Regions from separate parts of the Gordonia sp. UCD-TK1 genome, predicted to be linked through region 1. Evidence: riboswitches for the same ligand, from Rfam matches in the RefSeq annotation. Region 1 holds a riboswitch; the other holds the start of a gene.

Region 1 (3,399 bases):
CGCAGAGCCGCCAACTGCTTGCCGGTCATCGACTTGTAGATCGACCGGATCTGGATCGCCTGGAGCTGCAGGTCGGCTTGCTTCGTCTGGAGGTCACCACGGACCCGTTCGGCGCGGGAGACCGCCTCGGAGGCGGCCACCGCCGTGCGCTCGGCATCCTTCTTCGCGACAGCGGTCCTGGCCCGTACCTTCTTGATCGCGGTCAGGTCCACCGACGCCTGACGCGAGATCATGTCGAGACCCGACATCTGGTCCAGGAGCGCCTGCGGGGAGTCGCTGACCATCACGGCGTACAGTCCGCTGACCCGCGCGCCCTGATAGCTGGCGCGGACGATCGCGTCGACTCGGTTCTGGTGCACGGCGAGCTGGGCGCGGCTGGTGTCCAGCGTCTGCTGCGCCTCGGCCGCGGCTTTCTTGGCCGCCGCCACGATGCCGCGCTGCTTGTCGTACTCGATCTTGGCGTTGTGCATCGCCTCGGTGGTCTTCTCCGCGTCGATGCCCAGTTGCTTGTAGCGGTCGAGCAGCTGATCGGCCGAGCGCGCGGGCACCGCACGGGCGTCCCCGACGCCGCCGGCGACGGTCGGTGCCAGAACGGCGAACGCCGACAGGACACAGAGCGCCACCATCAGCGGACCCGAACGCATCCTCGGCCGCATCGCGCGACCACGCCCCTCCCCGATCAGCACGGTCTACTCACTCCCTCGTGTGTGCTCGTCGATCCCTGAGCATCCCGGGCCCCTGCACCCGTACCCCGCGTCCCGTCGACCACCCTAGGCGGCCGACCGGCCCCCGGGACTGGTTCGGGCGGATCGCAATCCACGCGATCCGCCCGTCCAGAGACCTTCGTGCTCAGTCTGTTCGTGTTCAGTTGTCGTCAGTACCGACGGATGCCCGTCAGGGTCCACTCCTTGACGGCGTCGCGCTTGACCGGCGTGCCGTAGTTGGACGAGTGGACGAACTGACCGTTGCCGACGTAGATGCCGGCGTGGCCGCCACCGTTGAAGATCATGACGTCGCCGGGCTTGGCCTCGGAGTACGACACCGCGCGTCCGCCGCCGAGCTGGCCGTAGCTGTCGCGCGGGATGTTCTTGCCGGCCTGCTTGTAGGACCAGTAGATGAGGCCCGAGCAGTCGAATGCGTTGGGGCCGGCGGAGCCGTAGGAGTACGGCGCACCGATCTTGCTCTCGGCGGCCTTTACCGCCTTCTGACCGGCGGTCAGCTGCGGCTGGCCCAGGGGCGCGCCGCCACCCTGCGGGCGGAACTGCTGCGGGATCTGCTCCGGCGCGATACCCGGCACGGTGAACTGCCCCAGGTTGGGGATCTCGACCGTGGCGGCGGGCGACTTCTTCACCGGCGTGGCCTCAGGCGCGGGCTTGGCCTCCGGGGCCTTCGCGCCGGGCAGGGCCGGGATCTCGAAAGTGCCCAGCGGGGTGTGGACCGGGGCGGCGAGAGCAGGGCCGGCGGCTGCGGCGAGCGAACCGAGTGTGATCGATCCAGCGATCACCGCCTTCTTGGCGACCGTGCTGCCACGATTGGGCTGTTCCAAACGATGTTTGGCCACGAAGCGAGTTCTCCTTCAGATCTTCCTCTACCGCCGACCGAGTTAGCTGTCGGGTTCGGGCCGGAAGAGTGGCCCTACACGTTTTCGCGCATGAGGTATCCACTGGACACTCATGCATGGCAACGCGATTCACCCCGATTCGGATCGGTTTCGACCGAGTCGCATCAGTGGTGATGCGCTCCGACGAGCCCGTCCGAAGGTTGTGGTTCCCCGGTTCGCCCGCGAGGGCGATTGAGCGGTGACTACTGCGGACCACTTCTGTTGAAGCGGGACGCTCCGCAAAGGTCTCGGAAAGGTTACGAAATCGGATGCGCTCTGTCCACTAAGCGACAGACAGCCAAACCTCGGCCGCTTCTCAGCCTGCCCTGAGGACGGTCACAGAAGCGCGTCGATCCGGCGCCTGAACTGCGGTTTTGGCTGATCTTGCAGATCGTGCAGCGCCGCTGGTCACCATTGCAGCAGCCTGCAGAACGTCGATGGCGAGGTCCAGTTCGGCATCCGCGTCCGAGGTGGCCGCCGTTACCGAACCTCCACCTTCGTGGGACATATCGTCCCAGCTCGGACCACCAAACAGCACTGTCATCATGCACCCGTCGCAAGCGACGGGACGAGCCGGGCAGCGCGCACAATCGACGTACATAATGTGATCTCCATCTCATCTGGCGAGGGTGGGCCGCGGCGGCCCCGTTACGGGTCGTTGTGACCGTGAGAAGACCGCATTTCTCACGTCCAGGTGGAGACTAGGGGCGCCCACCGACAAGTCCGTCGAACAGCGATCGACACAGCAGTCACACGGGTCACACGACACGATGTCGGAGCGTCGCGGTCGCGATGTCGGTGGATCGAACTAGTGTTCGCCGGGTGACGCAGACCAGCGTGGACGGCTCGCCCGCGGGGCAGCTCACCTTCGCCGACCTGGAGGCCGCCGACCAGGGGGCCACGGGTGAGACGACGAACGAATTCAGCGACCGGTCGCTCTTCGAGACGACCCTCGTCGTCGTCGACCTCGAGACCACCGGGTCCGACCCGGTCCGCGACCGGATCACCGAGATCGGCGCGGTCAAGATCCGCGGCGGCGAGGTGGTCGGCGAGTTCGCCACGCTGGTCGACCCCGGCCGGCCGATCCCCCCGCAGATCGTGACCCTCACCGGCATCACCACCGCGATGCTGACCGACGCCCCCCGGATCGAGTCGGTGCTGCCGTCGTTCTTCGAGTTCGCCCGCGGCTCGATCCTGGTGGCCCACAACGCTCGTTTCGACATGGGTTTCCTTCGGCAGAACGCGATCCGGCTCCACCTGCCGTGGACGTTCAGCCTCAGCCTGTGCACGGTGACCATGGCCCGGCGCATCCTCAGCCGTGACGAGGCGCCGACGGTCAAGCTCAGCGCGCTCGCCGACCTGTTCGACGTCTCCGTGCGGCCCACCCACCGGGCGCTCGACGATGCGCGCGCCACGGTGGAGGTCTTCCACCGGCTCCTCGAGCGCGTCGGCAATCAGGGCATCGCGACCGTCGGCGAGCTGACGTCGTATCTCCCGAAGACCGACCCGCGCCTGCGCGCCAAACGCGCACTCGCCGACCATGTCCCGGCCCGTCCCGGGGTGTACCTGTTCCGCGGCCCGTCGAACGAGGTCCTCTACGTGGGCACCGCGGTGGACCTCCGCCGCCGGGTCCGGTCGTACTTCAGTGGCAACGACCCGCGCCGCCGCATCGCGGAGATGGTGCTCCTCGCCCAACGGGTCGACGTCGTGGAGTGTTCCCACGCCCTGGAGGCCGCCGTCCGCGAACGCCGGCTCCTCGGCGCGCACGCACCGGCGTACAACCGACGATCGACCCAGCC
Region 2 (3,399 bases), on a different contig from region 1:
CCGAGGTGATCGGTCTCCTGAGCGAGTCGCGGCTGCCCAAAGGAGATGTGCTGGCCACGGCGCGCATCGCCGGGATCCTGGCGGCCAAACGCACCGACGAGTTGATCCCGCTGTGCCATCAGCTGGCGTTGTCCTCGGTGGAGGTCGACTTCGCGATCGGCGCCGACACGATCGAGGTCACCGCGACCGTGGCCACCTCCGGCCAGACGGGGGTGGAGATGGAGGCGTTGACCGCGGTCGCAGTCGCCGGTCTGACACTCCACGACATGGTCAAGGCCGTCGACCGACGGGCGAAGATGGACGGAATCCGCCTGCTCGCCAAGACCGGCGGCAAATCCGGCGACTGGTACCGCGAACCGTCTGACCCGGCTCATGACTGACCGGAATCCTCCCCGCGTCGCGCGCGTCGTCGTCGCGTCGAACCGCGCCAGCAGCGGTGTCTACGAAGACCGGTCCGGACCGATCATCGAGGCCTGGCTGGTCGAGCAGGGTTTTACCGTCGACGAGTGCGACGTCGTCGCCGACGGCCCGCCGGTCGGCGAGGCCCTCCGCGCCGCGATCTACGCCGAGGTCGACCTAGTCATCACCACGGGCGGAACGGGTTTGACGCCCACGGACCGGACTCCGGAACAGACCCGCCCGCTCCTCGACGTCGAGATCCCGGGTCTGACCGACGCCATCCGCTCGGCCGGGCTGCCGACGGTGCCCACCGCGGTCCTCTCACGTGGACTCGCCGGAATCGCCGGGACGACCCTCGTCGTGAACCTGCCCGGTTCGACCGGCGGGGTCCGCGACGGGCTCGGCGTCCTCGCCGGGGTCGTCCACCACGCGCTCGATCAGATCCGCGGAGGCGACCACCGATGACCCGAGAGGCCGGCTCGCACGTGGTGCACACCGCGGTCGTCGACGAGCCGATCACGCTGGCCGACCACGAGGCGATGGTCATCGACGCCGCCGACGGCAAAGCCGGTGCGGTGGTCGGGTTCGTGGGCGCGGTCCGCGACCACGACGGCGGCCGCACCGTGACCGCGCTGCATTACTCGGGGCATCCCACGGCGACGAAGGTCCTGGCCGAGGTCGTCGCGGAGGTCTCCGCGGTCGACGGGGTGCGCGCGGTCGCGGTGTCCCACCGGGTCGGCGACCTCGTCATCGGCGACATCGCGTTCGTGGTCGCGGTGGCGGCCGACCATCGTCGGGCGGCGTTCGATACCTGCTCGCGCCTCGTCGACGAGGTCAAGGCCCGCCTGCCGGTCTGGAAACACCAGTTCTTCGACGACGGCACCGACGAATGGGTCAACTCGGCCTGACCCCGCCCCCCCGCTGGTTGAGCTGACCCCCGCTGGTTGAGCTGACCCCCCGCTGGTTGAGCTTGTCGAAACCAATGGAAAAGGGCCCCGCACGGATGGTTCATCGTGCGGGGCCCTTCGTCTGGGTCCCAGATCAGGCGTCGAGCGGCGATCAGGGGTTGGGCAGCAGGTGCTTGTTGTCGTTGAACAGCTTGATCTGGTCCTGGTTCAGCGTGACGCCGCTGTCCTTGGCCGCCTGCCAGAGGTTCTTGATCTCGGGGCTGACGCCGGCCTCGGTGAGGGCGTCGGTGACCTGGTTGGCGACGTCCTCGGTGGTCTTCGCCAGATCGACGCTGCCGTTGCCGCCGGGGAGCACCGGGGCGATCTCACGCGGGGTGTCGGTCGGCGCGCTGCGCGGGGTCGAGCCCGACAGGCCGGTGCCACAGGTGGGCCAGGCGCCCTTGCCCTGCGAACCGAGTACACGCTCGGCGACGACGATCTGCTCCTCGCGCGAGGCCTGATCGGCGGTCGGGGCGAACTCGCCGCCGCCGTGGCCGGTCCAGGTGCTCGGGGAGAACTGCAGGCCGCCGTGGTAGCCGTTGCCGGTCGCGATGGCCCAGTTGCCACCGGATTCGCACTGCGCGACCTGGTTCCACTCGGCGTCGGTGGCCGCATTGGCGGTACCGGTGCCCAGGAGGGCTGCTCCGCCGCCGAGGACCGCGCCGGTGAGGGCGACCTTGGTGATGGTCTTGGCGGCCGTGCTGGTCGTCTGCTTGCGATGACGTCCGGACATGTATGTGTTTCCTCTCTCCACGCGCCTACGAAGTCAGCTGTCGGGTTCGAGCGAGAGGTGCTCGGTCTCGGGTCGTCGTGGTGGTCGCCGCGACTTCCGGGAGTTAACCCCGAGGACACCTGGTGTGGTGCCCGGTCTCAGGGGATGAGGTTGGGTCCCCCGTCCTCGTTCCTAGATTGCTTGTCGTTCCCACCGGCGGAACGAGGCTCGGCGCGGCCGGTGGGACGTTATGTCTTGGTTGCTGTGTTGTGACCTCCGAGGAGGACGCTTCGAACAGTACGTCGTTCGTTGGACTGAATCACCTGCTTGGACGCAAGCGATTTTCGGCCCGGATCCGGGTCTTCCGACCCACTTCGGCCGTCATCCCAGTTCAACGGGTTAGTGGCCGTCCCGTGCCCATCCTGTTACCGGGCCGTGATGTGACTAAGGTCACAAGTCGGGTGTGGCGTCAGCCACCGGCAAACGGGGGGAGGACGTCGAGTGTCGCGCACGTGCCGAGCGCACGCGTCCGATCGGAGAACGCGATCTCGTCGCGCAGATACGAGCAGCGTTCGAGAACCGTGGCGAGGGAGGGGTTTCCGGCGGCGAGGATGCCCTCGAGGGCACCGAGGGGGGTCGACGGGTCGACGTCGATCACCTTCTCCTCGGCACCGGCCGCGGCGCGCGCGGCCGCGAAGAAACGAACTGTGAGCTGCATCGGACGCGAGCCTAGCCGCCGATCGCCGACATCGGCCGATCCGGTTGGGTGAAGCCCGCCGCGTTCACCTCGTGGCCGGCCGCCTTGGCCCACATGTTCGCGCGCCACAGGCGCGCGAGGGCGGCGTCGATCTCGTCGTCGGGGAGGGTGCGCAGCGCGTGCCGCACGTCGGTTTCCGACGTCGCGAACAGGCAGTTGCGCAGTGATCCGTCCGCGGTGAGCCGGGTGCGGTCGCAGTCCCCGCAGAACGGCCGGGTGACCGACGCGATCACCCCGACGCGTGCCGGGCCGTGCGTGCCGCGGTGGCCGTCGACGAGCCACGTGGCGGCCGGAGCGCTCCCACGCGGCGTGGGGTCGGGCAGCAGGGTGAATCGCTTCCGCAGGGTCGCGAGGATCTCCTGTGCGGTCACCATCTGCGCTCGCTGCCACGCATGGTCGGCGTCGAGTGGCATCTGCTCGATGATGCGCAACTCGTAGCCGTGCTTGAGACAGTAGGCGAGCAGGTCGGGGACTCCGGGTAAATCGCCACGGTCGGGCACCACGGCGTTGACCTTGACCGGGTCGAGCCCGGCGCGGCGCGCCGCCGCCAGGCCGTCGAGCACATCCGTCAGACGGTCCCGGCG

What was found. A riboswitch is a leader RNA that binds a small molecule or an ion and turns the genes downstream of it on or off. The one in region 1 is predicted to bind cyclic di-AMP.
Region 2: another riboswitch for cyclic di-AMP. It lies ahead of A9310_RS18975 (transglycosylase family protein); the one in region 1 lies ahead of A9310_RS07440 (C40 family peptidase).

The regions. Positions count from the first base shown of each region.
Region 1 is NZ_LZMP01000010.1:7,592-10,990, forward strand. It holds gene A9310_RS07435 (NlpC/P60 family protein) at 1-644, opposite strand, end outside; gene A9310_RS07440 (C40 family peptidase) at 875-1,561, opposite strand; cyclic di-AMP (ydaO/yuaA leader) riboswitch at 1,578-1,809, opposite strand; gene A9310_RS07445 (DEDD exonuclease domain-containing protein) at 2,423-3,399, shown strand, end outside.
Region 2 is NZ_LZMP01000037.1:14,746-18,144, forward strand. It holds gene moaC (cyclic pyranopterin monophosphate synthase MoaC) at 1-380, shown strand, start outside; gene A9310_RS18965 (molybdenum cofactor biosynthesis protein B) at 373-864, shown strand; gene A9310_RS18970 (molybdenum cofactor biosynthesis protein MoaE) at 861-1,307, shown strand; gene A9310_RS18975 (transglycosylase family protein) at 1,459-2,079, opposite strand; cyclic di-AMP (ydaO/yuaA leader) riboswitch at 2,086-2,302, opposite strand; gene A9310_RS18980 (molybdopterin synthase sulfur carrier subunit) at 2,528-2,776, opposite strand; gene moaA (GTP 3',8-cyclase MoaA) at 2,788-3,399, opposite strand, start outside.